DNA from 3 places in the Arthrobacter sp. TE12231 genome. Region 1 is predicted to be linked to each of the others. Evidence: riboswitches for the same ligand, from Rfam matches in the RefSeq annotation. Region 1 holds a riboswitch; each other region holds the start of a gene.
The links. A riboswitch is a leader RNA that binds a small molecule or an ion and turns the genes downstream of it on or off. The one in region 1 is predicted to bind S-adenosylmethionine.
Positions count from the first base shown of each region.

Region 2: another riboswitch for S-adenosylmethionine. It lies ahead of ACVWYS_RS05300 (aminotransferase class V-fold PLP-dependent enzyme); the one in region 1 lies ahead of ACVWYS_RS00285 (DUF1737 domain-containing protein).
Region 3: another riboswitch for S-adenosylmethionine. It lies ahead of ACVWYS_RS12915 (bifunctional o-acetylhomoserine/o-acetylserine sulfhydrylase); the one in region 1 lies ahead of ACVWYS_RS00285 (DUF1737 domain-containing protein).

Region 1 is NZ_JBSSFS010000001.1:67,852-73,646, forward strand. Features, by position in the region: gene ACVWYS_RS00275 (O-succinylhomoserine sulfhydrylase) at 1-1,182, opposite strand, end outside; gene ACVWYS_RS00280 (rhodanese-like domain-containing protein) at 1,183-1,593, opposite strand; gene ACVWYS_RS00285 (DUF1737 domain-containing protein) at 1,590-1,838, opposite strand; SAM riboswitch class IV at 1,938-2,052, opposite strand; gene ACVWYS_RS00290 (ATP-grasp domain-containing protein) at 2,422-3,378, shown strand; partial or broken gene ACVWYS_RS00295 (glycosyltransferase) at 3,455-4,207, shown strand; gene ACVWYS_RS00300 (aminodeoxychorismate lyase) at 4,636-5,604, opposite strand; gene cls (cardiolipin synthase) at 5,698-5,795, shown strand, end outside.
Region 2 is NZ_JBSSFS010000001.1:1,164,685-1,170,479, forward strand. Features, by position in the region: gene ACVWYS_RS05295 (class I SAM-dependent methyltransferase) at 1-378, opposite strand, end outside; gene ACVWYS_RS05300 (aminotransferase class V-fold PLP-dependent enzyme) at 525-1,952, opposite strand; SAM riboswitch class IV at 1,987-2,100, opposite strand; gene hisN (histidinol-phosphatase) at 2,273-3,085, opposite strand; gene rsgA (ribosome small subunit-dependent GTPase A) at 3,162-4,277, opposite strand; gene aroA (3-phosphoshikimate 1-carboxyvinyltransferase) at 4,261-5,679, opposite strand; gene ACVWYS_RS05320 (DoxX family protein) at 5,687-5,795, opposite strand, start outside.
Region 3 is NZ_JBSSFS010000001.1:2,852,006-2,857,800, forward strand. Features, by position in the region: gene metX (homoserine O-acetyltransferase MetX) at 1-375, opposite strand, end outside; SAM riboswitch class IV at 387-502, opposite strand; gene ACVWYS_RS12915 (bifunctional o-acetylhomoserine/o-acetylserine sulfhydrylase) at 618-1,934, opposite strand; SAM riboswitch class IV at 1,995-2,110, opposite strand; gene ACVWYS_RS12920 (VOC family protein) at 2,265-2,903, shown strand; gene ACVWYS_RS12925 (CPBP family intramembrane glutamic endopeptidase) at 3,019-3,786, opposite strand; gene ACVWYS_RS12930 (histidine phosphatase family protein) at 3,907-4,587, shown strand; gene ACVWYS_RS12935 (phenylacetate--CoA ligase family protein) at 4,598-5,795, opposite strand, start outside.

The DNA of each region.
Region 1 (5,795 bases):
GTCGCGGATCAGGTCCTCGACGTCCTCCAGGCCGACTGAAAGCCGCACCACGCCGTCGCTGAGCCCGATTGCCGCGCGGCCTTCCGGGCCCATGGCGCGGTGCGTCGTGGTGGCCGGGTGCGTGATGAGGGACTTCGAATCACCGAGGTTGTTGGAGATATCGATGATCCGCAGCGCATCCAGGAGCGCGAAGGCGGCCTCCTTGGCGGTGCGGCCCGGGGACGGCGAGAGTTCCAGCGTGAGCACGGTGCCGCCGGCCTTCATCTGCTTCGCCGCGAGATCGTACTGCGGGTGGGAGGGCAGCAGCGGGTACTTGACCCAGCTGACCGCGGGCTGCTGCTCAAGCCAGCCGGCCAGCCGCAGGGCGGAGGCGGAGGAATGGTTGACGCGCAGGGCCATGGTCTCCAGGCCCTTGGTCAGGACCCAGGCGTTGAACGCGGAGAGCGAGGGGCCGGTGTGCCGCATGAGCTGCTTGACGGGCCCGTCGATGAATTCCTTGGTCCCCAGGATTGCCCCGCCGAGCACGCGTCCCTGTCCATCGATGTGCTTGGTGCCGGAGTAGACGATCACGTCGGCCCCGAGGTCTCCGCAGCGCTGCAGCAGCGGGGTGGCGAAGACGTTGTCGACCACCACCGTGGCGCCGGCCGCGTGTGCCAGTTCGCTCACGGCGGCGATGTCCACGATCTCCTGCATCGGGTTCGACGGCGATTCGAAGAAGACCGCCGTCGTCGGCTCGGACAGCGCAGACTTCCACTGCTCGAGGTCCGGACCGTCCACGAAGACTGTCTCGACGCCCCAGCGCGGCAGGATCTCGTTGAGGATCACAAAGCACGAGCCAAACAGCGAGCGGGCGGCGACCACCCGGTCGCCGGCCCCCAGCAGCGCGCCGAGGGCGGTGAAGACGGCGGACATGCCGGACGCCGTCGCAAAGCATGCCTCGGTGCCCTCGAGCAACCGCAGCCGCTCCTGGAAGGTTGCGACGGACGGGTTGCCGTAGCGGGAGTAGACGAAGCGCTCGTCCTCCCCGGTGAAGGCGCGCTCGGCGGCGGCCGCGGACTCGTAGACGAATCCTGAGTTGAGGAAGATCGGCTCGGCGGTTTCCTGGAAGCCTGTACGGTCAAGGCCTCCGCGGACGGCCTGGGTGTCGGCCGCCCATTCGGCGGCGTCTGGATTGAAAGTCACTTAAATCTTTCCGAGGTTGGTGGGCAGGCCGCGGTTCTTCCAGCCGTTGACGGTGCGTTCGCCAAAGCGGTCGGTCTCGCCTTCGAAGCCCTCAAGGACGTTGTAGGAGGTGTAGCCGGCCTGCGTCGCGGCCGTCGCTGCGGCGATCGACCGGGCGCCGGAGCGGCACAGGAATACGAGCTCGACGGCGGTGTCCTCGGGCGCCTGGCGCTGGAGCTGTTCCACGAAGTGCGGGTTGGGCACCCCGCCGGCGAGGGTCCACTGGATGAAGAGAGGATCGTTGTCCGTGGCCTTCGTATCCGGGATGCCGATGTGGGCCCATTCGGCCTCGGTCCGGACGTCCACCAGGATGGCGCCGGCCTCCAGCTTGGCCCACGCCTCGTGCGGGCTGAGGTCTCCGGCGTAGCTCATGCGTGGCCCTCGAAGGCGTCTTCGGCACCAAACTCGTCACTGTCGAGTTCATCCACGGCGTTGGCCACGGCGGCGTCTGCGCTCGCAATTGCGGCCGGCAGGACCAGGGCCTGCGCCACGATCACCGTGCTGCCGTTGAAGGTGGCGGCGGGGCTTCCGTGCAGGACATAGCCCTCGGCCAGGGCGGCCGACACGCGCTCACAGAAGGCGCGGTCGTCGGCGCCGGTGAACAGGCGGTAGGCCAGTTTGTCCTCGCCGGCGGGAGCTGCGGCGGGGGCTGTGCCGGGGGCGGCTGCTGTACCGGGTACAGCGGGTATGGATGTGTCGGGCACGACGGATCTCCTCTTTCACGCTTGCAGCTCGAATGGTCGATATGCCGAGTATTCACCTGAGGCACCCCGCCGCGAAAGGGAGGGTTGCCGACCGGCCAGTCAGGGCTTGGCACCGGTTCTCATTACTCCCCAAAAACGTAACACTTACGACGCCGGCCCGCACCGCCGCCGTCGTCATGTTCCGTAACCGGACCGCGTTTCCGCGGGGTGACACACGCGGCGGACTGAGAAATCAGAGTTGCGGGGTGAGAACCGGGTGCGGCGCCAAGGCGAGTAGTAGCGGGCTCCAGTTTCGGGTACTGCCCACTCGTGTCCGCCGGGAGTTTGCGCAGTCTACTGAGGGGATCGGACTGACACGTCGGCCCGTCCCACGTTTTCTGTGGATCAAGTTATCTCTGCGTGCAGTTGTCTGTCCCTCAATTTTTGTCTGAATCGGTGGCCCGAACCGCCGGAGCCGCAGCCGCGGCCCTGCGGGTGACGGCGGAATGGAGCAACCGTGGGCCCGCGCATACTGGTTACTGGCATTGCAGGCGCCGCCGGCCGGGCCGTCGCGGCCCAGCTAGCAGCCCGCGGCATCCCGTGCCTCGGCTCCGACGCCCGCGACGTCACCCGGCAGGGCGAGGACGCCACCACCGCAGCGGCAGTCAGGCTCCTGCCGGCGACGGACCCGGACATGGTCCTGGACCTGCGCCGGCTGGTGGACCGGGAAGCCATCAACGTCATCATTCCGACCCTCACCGTGGAACTCCCGGTCCTGGCTGCGGCCCGCGCCGGATTCGGCCGGGACGTGCGGATCATCGTCGGCGACCCTGCCGCGGTGGCCCTCGCCAACGACCACCTGTTCACCGCATGGGCGTTGCAGGCAGCCGGCATTCCCGTCCCGCGTTTCGGGGTTCCGGGCGACCTCGCCGCCGCGCCGGCGTCCCTGGCCGACCTCAACGGTCCCGTCGTCGTCAAGCCGCGAACTTTCAAAGGCACCCACGCCGTCCACCTGCTGGCCGGGACCGGCTCCGTCAGCTGGAAGAACCTGCCGGCCGGGCAGCTGGTCCAGGAGTTCATCCCGGGCGCCGACTACGTGGCCCTGGTGTTCGGCACGCCGCCCCGCAACGCGATGGCGCCGGTGGCCGTGGTCCTTGAGAAGACAAGAACTCCGTACGGTCGGGCCGGCAGCGACGAAGTCAGCCGCAGGGTGCCGGCGGCCGAGGCCAACGATGTGCGGAAGCTGGGCCTGGCCGCCGTCCGCACGCTCGGGCTGACCGGCCCGGTCCAGGTCCAGATCCGCCGCCGCGCGGACGGAACCCCCGTGGTGCTGGGCGTCTGCCCGACACTCGGGGCGAACAGCACGTGGGCGCCCGAACTGCTCGACGCCGTCCTGGCAACGTTCATGCTCCCGGCATTCAACCCGGCGTCCTTCCGGCGATGCCCGGCGATTCCCGCCGATGCCCTGGGGTGAGGCGCCGGTGCCGGTCGGCCCGGCACAGGAACTCGTCCTGGTGTTCATCGGATTGCCCGTCCTGGCGGCGGCGGTGATGGCGGCTGTTGTTCTGGCGCTGGCCGTCTCTTTTGAGGTGCGGTCCGCGCGGTGTCGGCGCCGCCACGCGCCTACTCTCTGGCAGCAGTGGCCCACCGTGTCCATCATTGTGGCGGCGCACAATGGGGGCGGGCTTCTGGCGGACTGCATCCGGTCAGTCCAGGGGAGCCGGTATGAGCGGTACGAGCTGATCCTGGTGGATGCCGGCTCCACGGACGACACCCCGGAGCTCATGGCGGGGTTCGCCGCCGAGGACGGACGGATTGTGTTTGCGGGAAGGTCACCCGCCGCGGCGGCGGGATACGGGGCGGCACTGAACCTGGGCGTGGGCCGGGCCGCGGGGGAGGTGCTCATGTTCCTTCCCGCGGACGCCGTCCTCACCCGGCGGACCGTGGACCGGATGCTGCAAGCCTTCGACGTCGGGAGTGGCGGTCCCGACGGAGTCGGCGCCGTGTGGGGCGGCGAACGGACCCTCACTGCCGGTCCTGCCGCGCGGATCGTAGACCTGATAGGCCGCGGCTGCGGCGGGATGGCCCGGCGGGCGCAAGCGGCCTCCGGTTTCCTGCCCGTCTTCGCGGCAGGTATGGGCGCGGTGCGGCGTGACGTCCTGACGGAGATCGGCGGCTTCAGGGAGGACACTGGTGCCGCGCAGCTTGAGTTGGGCTGGCGGGTGCGAAGCGCAGGCTACCGGGTGGGATTCGCCCCGCGGGCCGTCATCACGGGCCAACACCCGGTGCGCGTCGGTGAGCTGTGGAGGCGGCGGGTGGCGCGCGAACGGTCGCTGCTTCAGTGCCTGGGGATCCACAAGTCAGCCGTTGGTGACCTCCGTCGGCGTCCGATGGGCGACTGCCTGGCGGCCATCACGGTTGCCGCCATCATCCTGCCAGCGGTCCGGACCGCCGGCGTGCTCGCGCTGGCCTGCCTCGCGCCGGCGAACCTCCTGTCCGGAGCCCGTCCCGGAGCCGAACCGCTTCCGGACATCTGGGCACAACCGGAGGCCTGGGGGCTCGGCGGCGCAGTCGTCCTGGCGGTGTTCTGCGCCGGGGCTCTCGCACTTGCCGTCGACGGCACGATCAGCAACCTGCGTCACTTGTGGGCACTCCCGGCGCTGCCGCTCTACGCGGTGTTCTCGGGGTTCGCCGTGCTGGCTGCCATCGGTGCGGAGTTCCGTGCCGCCGGCTATTCGATCGTGGCGAAGAGGGCGTTGAGCTCGGCCGTGAGCTGCCGGCGCAGTTCCGGGGTGCCGATTTCCTGGCCGTCGATGTGGTTTACCGGCGCCAGGAGCCGGATGCTGGAGATCAACCAGACGGCGTCGGCGTCCAGCAGGTCCTTGGGCTCCAACGGGCCGTAGCCCAGCTCCCAGCCGGCAGCCTTGGCGGCCGTGAACAGGGCGCCCTGCGAGGTGCCCGGGAGGATGCCGCTGTCCAGCTGCGGGGTGATGAGCCGCCGGATCGTGCGAACGCCGCCGGCGCCGTCGTCCGTCGTTTCCAGGTGCGCCAACAGAACAGTCGACGTCGGTCCCTCCAGGACCCGGCCGTCCGCGGATGTGAAGATGACATCGTCCGCGCCGTGCTCGTGGGCGTAGCGCAGCGCTGCCATGTTCACGGCGTAGGAGAGGGTCTTGGCGCCGAGCAGCAGCCAGGGCGCGCGCTCGCCGACTTCGCTGTCGTAGCCGCGGTCCAGCAGGATGACGTCGATTCCGGTCTCGCGCTGCCGGCGGCCCGCCGCCCCGGGGGCGGACGCCTGGACCCAGCAGGTGGGGGCGGCGGCGCCTTCCGGCCCGCGGGTGACCAGCAGCTTCACCACCACTTCATCATCGTCCGTGCCGCCGGCTGCGGTCACGGCAGGATCCTGGCGCCGGTACTCGCCGATGGCGGTCTCCACCGCGCGCCTCCAGGCGTCCTCGGCGGGGATATCCAACTCCAGCAGGCGGGCAGAGCCGGCCAGCCGGGTCAGGTGCGCCTGGATCTTGCGGGGCCGGCCGCCCACGGCCAGCAGTGATTCGAAAACGCCATCGCCGCGGGTGGCGCCCAGGTCCGTGGCCATCAGTTGCGGCTTCGATGCGTCAGCAACGCGGCCGCCCTCGAACGCCGGATCGAGGAAGACCAGCACGGTCGCGGGCGCGGGCATAGTGGCAGGAGAGGTCATGGCTACAGCTTAGTCTCGGTAGTCCCGGGATAGGATTTGCTCGTTGCCCGTTCCGGAACTGTTCCGCGGGCCTGAAGCTTGAGGGGTTCGCCTGTGCTGTGGCCATTTCCGCTGGCGGAGACTTTACCGTCCTGGGCGGTCCTGATCCTGACCCTGGTCGACTTCGCCATCCGGGTGCTGGCCCTGGGCAT
Region 2 (5,795 bases), 1.1 Mb from region 1:
ATCGCACCAGTGCCAGGCTTGGGCGACAGTGACGAGATCAAAGGCTCCCGGCTCGAGGCCCGTGTGCTCCGCGGTACCCTCGACGGCCGTAACCTCCGGCAGGGCCCGGCGCAGCTGCTCGAGCATGTCGGCGGAGGGGTCCACCGCCACCGTGTGCAGTCCCCGTGCGGCCAGGAGGGCGGTGAACTTGCCGGTGCCGGCGCCAATGTCCGCGGCGTCCTTGGCCCCCGCCGGGATCAGCCAGTCGGCCGATTCCTGCGGATAGCCCGGGCGGACGCGGTCGTAGTGCTCTCCGCCGTCCTGGAAGCTCTGTCCGAGTTCCTGGCGCCGTTGACTGTGCAGCTTGGGCCCGGCGTGCAATTTGGGCCTGCCGTGCATTTTGGGCACGCTGTGCAACGTGCTATCTCCTTCGGGGAAGGTCCTGCCGGTTCAGGTACCTTTCGAATTTACCGCACCGGCGCAGTGCCTGATCCCCAGCGCCTAGTCAGTAGTGCCCGGTCAGCAGTGCCCGGTCCAAGCAGTGCCTAGTCCAGGGTGCACGGCGCGGCGCCGGCAGTGCCCGGCGTGTTCGGCGCCCAGTGCGGGTAGCTGCGGGTGTCATTGGCCGGCACCCAGCGGCCGGCATCCACCACGTAATCCCAGCCGAGCCCTGTTTGCCGCAGTTGCCGCAGGCCGGCCAGCAGGCGCTCGGCGTCCTCCAGCCGGGATCCCAGGCCAAAGCTGGCCCGCAGGGAGCCGGCGGGCAGGCCGAGCCGCTTGAGCAGCGGGTGGGCGCAGAAGCGGCCGTCGCGCAGGCCGATCCCGTGTTCGGCCGACAGGTAGGCGGCCACCAGCCCGGCGTCGTAGCCCTCCACGGAGAAGTTCACGACGCCGATGGTGCCTGCGCCCGGCTGACCGTCGGCAAGCGACGAGTCGGCAGACGAGTCGGCGAAGATCTGGTGTACGGTCACGCCCTCGATGCGCCGGAGGCCTTCGACCAGGAAGGACCGGATGGCGTCCTCGTGGGCGTACCACTGTGCCGGGTCCAGCTCTGCGATCACTTGGGTGGCGCGGGCCAGCGCGGCCGCGCCCAGGACGTTCGGCGAGCCGCCCTCGTGCCGGGCCGGTCCGGTGGTCCAGCTGACGGAGTCGAGCCGGGCGTCGCGGACGGCGCCGCCGCCAGCCAGGTGCGGGGTGCCGGCGTCGAGCCAGTCCGTGCGCCCCACCAGCACGCCCGTTCCGAACGGGGCGTAGAGCTTGTGACCCGAGAAGGCGAGGTAGTCGACGTCGTCGGCGGCGATATCGATCCGCCGGTGCGGCGCCAGCTGCGCTGCGTCGACGACGATCCTGGCGCCGTACTCGTGCGCCAGCGCGGCGAGGGCGCGGATCGGCAGGATCTCGCCGGTGACATTGGAGGCGCCCGTAACGGCCAACAGGCTCACACCGCCGCGTGCGAGCTCGTCCCGCAAGCGGTCGATGGTGGCCGCGAGGGTGGGCGCGGCCACGACGCTGCGGTGCGGGACGTTCTGCCAGGGCAGGAGGTTCGCGTGGTGTTCGATGTCGAGGTAGATGACCTCGCCGGCGGGCCGGCCGTCCTGCAACGGCAGGCACCCGGCCAGCAGGTTCAGGGAATCGGTGGTGTTGCGGGTGAAGATGACGGAATCGTCCGGCCGGCCGCCCACGAAGTCCCGCACGATGTCCCGGGCGTTCTCGTAGACCGAGGTGCTGATCTGGGAGGCGTAGCCGGCACCGCGGTGGACGCTGGCGTAGTACGGCAGGATTTCGTTCAGGTAGGCCGAGACAACGGACAGGGCCGGGGCGGAGGCGCCGTAATCGAGGTTGGCGTAGCGGGCGTGGCCGCCCTTGATCAGCGGGGACTGGATCTCGGCGCCCGTGACGGCGGCGAGCGGGCGTGCGGCGGCGGCAAACCGTGCGTCGACTTCGGGGGCGGCGGGGAAAATGGCAGTTGTCATGGGACCTCACTCGAACAGGACCCCACATCGTGGGAATCCGCGCTTGCCGGGTCCGTTCCGGACCGGCCAGGTCGTCACCCGGGGCACCCCACCGCGACTGGAGGGTTGCCGGCCAGCAAACCGGGGTTTAGCGCTGGCACTCGTGACCTGCATCGAGCGTAGGACATCGGTGCAGCCGGGGAAAAGGCGGCCTCCGAATGTGAAGCGTTTTGTTACGTGCGCGCCGCAATGCGCACGTCGGCCGAAGAAACGACGGCGGCGGCCCCGGAATGGGGGCCGCCGCCGTCGTTTGTTCGATTGTTGAGAAAGGTCGGACGATCCTAGAGGAAGTCGTCGAGTCCGGGGTTGAGCCGCTTGAGCACTTCCGAGTGGAGGATCGAGTTGGTGGCCAGGGCGTTGCCACCGAAGGGGCCGTCCTCGCCCTCGAGCGAGGTGAAGCGGCCGCCGGCTTCGGTGACGATCGGCACGAGGGCGGCCATGTCGTAGAGGTTCAGTTCGGGTTCGCAGGCGATATCCACCGCACCCTCGGCCACGAGGCAGTAGGACCAGAAATCACCATAGGCGCGGGTGCGCCACACTTCCTCGGTGAGGCCCAGGAACTCGTCCAGGTTTCCGCGTTCCTTCCAGCCGCCGAGGCTGGAGTAGGACAGCGACGCGTCCTCGAGCTTGGAAACGTTGGACACCTTCAGCCGGGTGGCGGAGGCCAGGGAGCGGCCGGTGTAGGCGCCCGCGCCCTTGGCCGCCCACCAGCGCTTGCCCAGGGCCGGCGCACTGACGACGCCGACCACCGGTTCGCCCTCGTCAACGAGGGCGATCAGGGTGGCCCAGACCGGGACGCCGCGGACGAAATTCTTGGTGCCGTCGATCGGGTCAATGATCCAGCGCCGGGAGCCGTGGCCCGAGCTGCCGAATTCCTCGCCCAGGACCGCGTCGCGCGGCCGGGAGCGGGAGAGCTGGCCGCGGATGGCCTCTTCGGCGGATTTGTCGGCGTCGGTGACCGGGGTGAGGTCGGGCTTCGTCTCGATCCGAAGGTCGAGCGCCTTGAAGCGGCTCATGGTCTGGGAATCGACGGAATCTGCCAGGACATGGGCAAGGCGCAGGTCATCGTTGTAGCTCGAATCGGTTTGGCTCATGGTTCCAAACTACCGTCTAAGCGGGCGGGCCGCCGGGAGGCCGCGGTGCTGCGCCGCGGGCCGGTGAGGGGCCGGATTAGGACACAGTGCCGAGTTCCTTGGTGTCCTGCGCTTCCATCCGCGGGTCTGTGCCCAGCAGCCGGCGCAGGGAGGCCAGCCTTGCCGGCCCGGAGGGACCCGCATGCCCGGCCGCAACCCATGCATCGACGCCGCAGTTGACGGCGGTGGAGTCGTGCTTGCAGCCGCGTTCGCAATCGTCCGTGCCCGGTTCCAGGTCCGGGAAGGACCTCAGGATCCGGTCCGGATCCACGTGGGCCAGCCCGAAGGACCGGATGCCGGGGGTGTCGATGATCCAGCTGCCGGCCGGGGCATCGTTGACTTTTAGCGCCAGCGCGGAGGAAGACGTATGGCGGCCGCGGCCGGTCACCGCGTTGACGCCTCCGGTGGCACGTTCGGCCCCGGTCAGTGCGTTGACCATGGTGGATTTGCCGACGCCGGAATGGCCCAGCATGACGGTGACCTTGCCGTCGAGGTAGCCGCGGAGCTGGGAGACGGCGTCCTTGTCGAGCCGGGCCGAAAGGCCGTCGTCGGAGCGGGCGTCGATGCCTGATGCGGCGGAGTCCGCCGTCTTGGAGATGATGACGGGGAAGTCGAGGTGCGTGTAATTGGACAACAGCTCGGCGGGATCCTTGACGTCGGCCTTGGTGACGAGCAGCAGCGGCTCAATGCCGGCGTCGTACGCGGCCACGAGCGCGCGGTCGATGAAACCGGTCCGGGGCTCGGGATTGGCCGCCGCCACCACCACCACGAGCTGGTCGGCGTTGGCCACAACGGCCCGTTCGATCGGGTCCGTGTCATCGGCACTGCGGCGCAGCAGCGTCTTGCGGTCCAGGATCTTCACCAGCCGGGCGAGGGTGTCAGGTTCACCGGTAACGTCCCCGACGAGGGAGACGAAGTCGCCGGCCACCACGGGATTGCGGCGCAGTTCCCGGGCCCGTGCGGCGATGATCTTGCGTTCCCCGGGGGTGCCTTCGCCGACGACGGCGGTGTAGCGGCCGCGGTCAACGGTGATGATGCGGCCCGTGACGGCGTCGTCGTAGCTGGGCCGGTCCTTGGTGCGGGGCCGGGAGCCCTTCTTGTTCGGACGGATCCGGACATCGGACTCGTCCCAGGAATCAGTGCTGCGTGCCACCGGCGCCGTCCTCGTCCGCGGTGGGTCCCTGCGCCAGCATGGCTTCCCAGAGCCGTGGGAAGTCGGGCATCGTCTTGGCCGTGGTGGCGATGTCCTCGACCTCGACGCCCGGCACGGCCAGGCCGAGGATGGCGCCGGCCGTGGCCATGCGATGGTCTGCGTAGCTGTGCACGACGCCGCCGTGCAGCTTGGCGGGCCGGATGATGAGTCCATCCGTCGTTTCCTCGGCGTCGCCCCCGAGGCGGCTGATCTCGGCGACGAGGGCGGCGAGCCGGTCTGTTTCGTGACCGCGGAGGTGCGCGATGCCGCTCAGCCGGGAGGGGCCGGTGGCGAGGGCGCAGAGCGCGGCGACGGTGGGGGCGAGTTCGCTGGTTTCGTCGAAGTCGCCGCCTTTGATTTCGCGTCCGCCGGTGACGGTCAGGGTGCCGGCGTCGAGCGTCACGGTCGCCCCCAGGGCGGCCAGGATGCCGCGCCAGAGGTCACCGACCTGCGTGGTCCCGGCGGGCCAGTTGGGGATCCGCACGGTGCCGCCGGTGGCGAGGGCCGCCGCGAGGAACGGGCCGGCGTTGGAGAGGTCCTGCTCGATCCGCTGGTCGAACGCGCGGATCGGGCCGGGGGAGACCACCCAGTGGTTCGGTACCGAGTCATCGACCGTGACGCCCACTCCGCGCAGCACGGCCACCGTCATGTTGATGTGGTCCAGGCTCGGCACGGGCCTGCCTGCATCTTCCCTGCTTTGGTGTTCCAGGTGGAGCCCCTCGGTGAAGCGGGCGCCAGCCAGCAGCAGGGCGGAGACGAACTGGGACGATGCACTGGCGTCGATGACGAGGTGGCCGCCGCGCACTTCACCCGTGCCGTGCACGGTGAAGGGCAGCGACGACGCCGGACCGCCGTCGGGCGCGCTGACCGCCACGCCCAGGCCTGCCAGTGCCTCGATGATGGTGCCCATCGGCCGTTTGCGGGCGTGCGGGTCTCCGTCGAAATGTGACTCTCCGCGGCGCAGCGCGGCCACCGGCGGCACAAAGCGCATGACCGTGCCGGCCAGGCCGCAGTCGATCGCCGTTTCCGCCGCGGCGGCGTCCAGGCTGATCGGGATGATTTCCAGGTCGGGGCCGAACGCGCCGTCGCCGGGAACTTCCGTCACGGTGGCCCCCAGTTGCCGCAGGGCCGCAATCATCAGCGCTGAATCCCGGGAGTGCAGGGGCGCCCGCAGGCGGGACGGCCCGTCCGCGAGGGCCGCGAGCACGAGGTACCGGTTGGTCAGGGACTTGGAACCCGGAACGGTGACGGTGGCGTCGACCGGCCGTGCCGCGAACGGCGCGGGCCAGGGCGGAGCGGCATCGGCAGCATGGCGGCCGGCTGAGCGGGACGGGGTAGCTGCGGAGGGGGTGGTGCCAGTCATTACCGTCTTAGGCCCCGGCCTTGTGGTCGACGGCCTTGCGGACCACTTTGTCGGCCTTCTTCAGCCGCTTGTTGGTGGTCTTCTTGGCATCGGCCGCGAAGTGGCTCGCGTTCTTC
Region 3 (5,795 bases), 2.8 Mb from region 1:
GGAGCCGTAGCAGCCGCCCAGGATGTTGATCGATACGACGAAGTACTTGTCCGTATCCACGGGGGCCCCGGGTCCGGCCAATTGTTCCCACCAGCCGGGTTCCTCGCTGGCACCGCGGGTCACATGGGTGTCGCCGGTCAGGGCATGTTCAATGAGGACGGCGTTGGAGGCATCGGCGTTCAGCGTCCCCCACGTCTCAAAGCCGAGGACCACATCCGGCAGCTGGACCCCGGATTCGAGCTGCAGGTCACCGATCCTGAGGTACTGGACGGTCCCGTCCGGCACCCGGGCAGCTTGGGCGGCGGGTCTTGCGGAAACGGAGTTCCGGATTGGTTTGGTTTCGGGTTCACCACTGCGGGTGACGGCAATCGTCATATGAGGACCTAACTTCGCGCTTGCCTGCCGTCAGCTGACCGGCAGGCCAGGTCTTCACCCGGGGCACCCCGCCGCAAATGGAGGGTTGCCGGCCAGCAAGCCGGGGCTGTCGCTGGCACTCATGACCTTGTATGAGTGTACGAAACAGCGTGCGGAAATGACGAAGATTGTGACTTCCGTGTGACAGCCGGAGGCCGGCACTCCCCGTCCGCGGGAGGCCGGCCGCCGGTTGTCCGGTGGAGCTAGGCGCTCTTGGCCGCACGGAATCCGGCGTCGAGGTCCGCGAGGATGTCGTCAATGTGTTCCAGTCCGACCGAGAGCCGCACCAGGCCGGGGTTCACGCCGGCCACGGCCTGCTGCTCGGGCGAGAGCTGACTGTGGGTGGTCGACGCCGGGTGGATCACGAGAGAGCGGACGTCGCCGATGTTCGCGACGTGCGAGTGCAGCTCGAGGGCATCAACGAAGCGTTTGCCGGCCTCCGCTCCCCCGGCGATGTTGAACGCGACGACGGCGCCGGTCCCCTTGGGCCCGTACTTGCGCCCGCGCTCGTACCAGGGGCTGGATGGCAGCCCGGCGTAGGCGACGGATTCGACGTCGTCCCGCGCCTCCAACCATTCGGCCACCTTGGTGGCGTTGGCCACGTGGCGTTCAACGCGCAGGCTAAGGGTCTCGATGCCCTGGGCGATGAGGAAGGCGTTGAACGGGGACACGGCGGAGCCGAGGTCGCGCAGGAGCTGGACCCGGGCTTTGAGGATGTAGGAGAGGTTGGCCCCGAGCGCGCCGCCGGCGCCGAGGTCGCGGGCGTAGACCAGTCCGTTGTAGGTGGGGTCCGGGGTGTTGAAGCCGGGGAACCGTTCGGGGTCCTTGCCGAAGTCGAACTTGCCCGAATCCACGATCACGCCGGCGATCGCGGCGCCGTGGCCGCCGAGGTACTTGGTGGCGGAATGGACCACGATGTCCGCGCCCCACTCGATCGGCCGGATGAGGTAGGGGGTGGACAGGGTGTTGTCGACAATCAGGGGCACGCCGGCCTCGTGGGCCACCTTGGAAACGCCCTCGATGTCCAGCACGTCCTGGCGGGGGTTGGAGACCACTTCGCCGAAGAACAGCTTCGTGTTGGGCCGGACGGCCTCGCGCCACTGGTCCAGGTTGTCGGGGTCCGCAACGAAGGTCACGGAGATACCGAACTTCTTCAACGTGTGCGCGAGCAGGTTGTAGGTGCCGCCGTAGAGACTGGGGCTGGCGACCACGTGGTCCCCGGCCTCGGCGATGTTGAGGATCGCGAACGTCTCGGCGGCCTGGCCGGAACTGAGCAGCAGGGCGGCGAGGCCGCCTTCCAGGCTGGCCACGCGCTGTTCCACCGCGTCCTGCGTGGGGTTGCCGATCCGGGTGTAAATGGGGGCAAGTTCAGCGAGGGCGAAGCGGTTCGCGGCGCTTTCGGCGCTCGGGAACACGAACGACGTCGTCTGGTAGATCGGGAGGGACCGGGCGCCGGTGGCGGAGTCCGGCTCCTGGCCGGCGTGGATCTGGCGGGTTTCGAAGGACCAGGCAGTGGACATTATTGCTCCTGTCGGGACTGGGCACAGCACCGCCCGGGCCATCGGCCCAGGCCGGCACAGGCGCCGCGCTTGCCCTCCGGCGGGCGCCGGACGGCCAGGTCTTCACCCGGGGCACCCCACCGCGATACGAGGGTTGCCGGCCAGCAAGCCGGGGCTTTGCGCTGGCACTCATGACCTTGGTTCAGTGTAGGAATGGCGGCAGGCCGCTGGATAGCTTTATGACGAACATGAAGACGACGGGCACGCCGGCCTCCAGACACCCCGAGACATCCCATCATGGTAAGGCAAGCCTAAGCTGAGAGGTCCATCACAAAGTGCCAAGATGAGGGCATGCGCATGGATCACGTTTCTTACGCCTGTGAACACGATGGCTTGGCAGCCACCACTGAACGTATTGCGTCTGCCCTCGGCGTCGAAGCCGTGAAGGGTGGAGTGCACCCCCGTTTCGGGACACGCAACATGATTATCCCGCTCGCGGGACACAAGTATGTCGAGGTCGTGGAGGTCCTGAACCACCCGGCATCGGACAAGGCCCCCTTCGGCCAGGCAGTCCGGGCACGCTCCGAGGCCGGCGGCGGCTGGATGGGCTGGTGCGTCGAAGTTGACGACCTCGGCCCGTTCGAGGAGCGGCTGGGCCGCGCCGCCGTGAACGGCAACCGGAAGTTCCCCGACGGCCGCGAACTGGTCTGGAAGCAGATCGGCATCCTGGGCCTCATCGCCGACCCGCAGGTGCCCTACATGCTCAAGTGGGAGGGTGACCCGGAGCTTCACCCCTCCAATGCCTACGCAAGCGACGTCAAGATGTCCGCGCTGACCATTGCCGGTTCGGCAGAGCGCGTCACGGAATGGCTTGGCGAGCCCGTGGAAAAGCCGCTGGAAGACGTGGCCGTGAACTGGCTCGCGCCGCACGGCACGCCCGGAATCCTCTCCGTCACCTTCGAGACCGCCTCCGGGGCGGTCACGATCTAACGCTCCACCTGCCCCACACTTCGGCCGCCATCCCGCGGGTGCCAACGTTGTCACCCGCGAGATGGCGGCCGATATATTTTAAGTGCCGACTCTCCCGCGTTGCTTTGTGGGCGCCTCAGCCCAGGCCCACGGCCTTGCCGAACAGGCTGAATCCCACGAACGCCACGGTATCCAGGATGGCGTGGGCGATCACGAGGGGCATCACCCGCTTGGTGCGGGTGTAAACCAGGGCGAAGACCACGCCCATCACCGCGTTGCCGATAAACGGCCCGAACCCCTGGTAGAGGTGGTAGCTGCCGCGAAGCAGGGCGCTGGCCGCGATGGCCGCCGGCGTGCTCCAGCCCAGCTTCCCGAGCCGGTCCAGGAGATAGCCCACCACAATCACTTCCTCCACGATCCCGTGCCGGATCGCGGACAGGACCAGCACCGGCACCGTCCACCAGTAGGCGTCCAGGGCGCTGGGGATGATCGCCGTCGTGATCCCCAGCGCCCGGCCGGCGGCGTAGAGCGCCAGGGACGGGATGCCGATGGCGGCGGCGAGTCCCAGTCCCTGCAGGAGATCCTTGCCGGGACGGGCGAAGTTGAAGCCGATCCTCCGGAACGCCGAGGTGCCGTGTTCTCCGGCTGGCCAGCGCTCGGTGAGGAAGTAGATCACCAGGGCCACCGGGACCAGGGCAAAGAGGATGTCCAGCAGCTGGTAGGTGAGGTCGAAGTATTCGCGCGCGCTCTGCGAACGGTTCAGCGTGGACGTGCCCTGGGCCAGCGGCGCCGTGGTCATTTTGTCCAGCAGCTGCACCACGGAGTACACCGCGGACTGCCCCAGCGACAGTCCCAGGACAATCAACACTTCGAACCGCAGCCGACGGCGGGAGGGAACCAACATGTTCCTATCTTGCCTGCCGTTGCCGATAGTTTGCTGGTGCCCCACCTATTGCCCAGGAGGTGCGGCCGTGCGGGGTTTTGCCTGCGGCACCCGCTTCCGGGAGCCCTATGCTTGGGGTTTATGAGTGCGCCCCGGAAAATCATCATGATCCGGCACGGCCAGTCCGCCGCCAATGCCGACACCTCGATCTACAACCGTGTCCCGGACTACCGGATTCCGCTGACGCCCCTGGGACTGGAACAGGCGACGGCGGCCGGTGAGGAGGTCCGGCGCCAACTGGACGGCCGCCCGGTGTGCGTCTACGTTTCCCCGTACCTGCGTGCCTACCAGACCCTCGAGGCGCTCAACCTCGGCCCGCTCGTGGAACGGGTGATCGAGGAACCGCGGCTGCGGGAGCAGGACTGGGCGAACTTTCAGATCGCCGGCGACATCGAGGACCAAAAGGAGCTCCGCAACGCCTACGGCCACTTCTTCTACCGCTTCCGCGAGGGCGAGTCGGGCTCCGATGTGTATGACCGGATTTCCTCCTTCATGGAGACCCTCTACCGGCACTGGTCAAAGCCAAGCTACGCCCCGAACGCGCTGTTCGTGACGCACGGGCTGACCATGCGCCTCTTCTGCATGCGCTGGTTCCACTGGTCGGTGGAGTACTTCGAATCCCTGAACAACCCGGAGAACGCCGAGGTCCGCACCCTGCTGCGCACCGCGCGGGGCAAGTACGAGCTCGACAAGCCGTTCACGCAGTGGGAAAAGCGGCGCGTGGACGAGACCGTCCTGGACGCCCCGCCGATGTTCTTCTAGCTGCCGCCATTCAGTCAGGAACCCGAGCGATCACCTGCCGGAACTTCCCGCTCGTGCCGCTCTGCTCTAGCGGCTCGGCCGCGCGGACGACGTCGACGTTCCCCAGTTCCAGCCCGGCGAGGTACTCCGACAGCCTCGCGGAGGCCGCGCGCCACACCACTCCGGCATCGGCACCGGGTTCGGGTTCCAGCCGGAGGCGGATGGTTGTCGGTCCCGTCTGAACCAGCTGGCTGCGGTGCAATCCGGGCGTTTCGTCGACGACGGATCCGATGGCGAGCGGAAGAACAAGGAGGGCGGTCCCGTCGGCGGCAACGAGCCGCAGGACGTCGTCGCGGCGGCCGGCGACCCGGATGGCGGGCAGCGGGTTGCCGCATTCGCACGGACCGGTCTTTGCCAGCACTGAGTCGCCGAGGTCGTAGCGGATCAGCGGCTGGACCCGGTTTGCGAGGTTGGTCAGCAGCACGGTGTGGGACGGCTCCCCCGGGGGAGTAGGCCGGTAGTCCGCGTCGACCGGCTCCAGGATGGCCCAGTCGCTGTTGACGTGCAGCCAGCCGCGGGCGCAGTCAAACGCCAGCGGTGTGAACTCGGAGGCCGCGTAGGCGTCGTGGAGGGCGCCCCCGAACGCCTCCACGATGCGGGCCCGCACGTCCGGCCCGCTGGACTCGCCTGCCAACTCCACCACCACGGGTTTCAGGTGGAGCCGGCCGGCTGCCTGCTCCTCGGCGAGCAGCGCGAGGGCACTCGGATAGCCGGTGATAGCTGAGGGGTCGAACTCATTGAGGGCTGCCACGAGCCGCGCCAGCGGCTGTTGCACCGGAAAAGCCCGGAACGCGCGCCGGCGCCACCAACTGCGCCGGCCCTGCCATTGCACCCAGCCTGCCCCCGCGTAGTGTCCGCCAGTGCCCACAACTGCCGCCCAGCGCAACCCGCGGCGGCCCATAGCCAGCAACTCCGCGGGCGACAGCCAGGCTAGGTCGATGCGCAGAGTGAAGGCCTGGGAGACCGCGAGGGAACGGGGATCGTGCACGAAGATACCGGGGTGCCCGGTGGTGCCCGACGTTGTGCAGACGAAATACCGTTCCAGGTATGGCGTTCCGACCAAGGACGGGTCGGCGATGAAGGCTTCGACTCCGGCCCGGGTGACGGCGGGATCGGTGACCCAGTCATCGAAGTTGGCCATGAGCTCCTGTTTGGTGACCGGTGGCAGC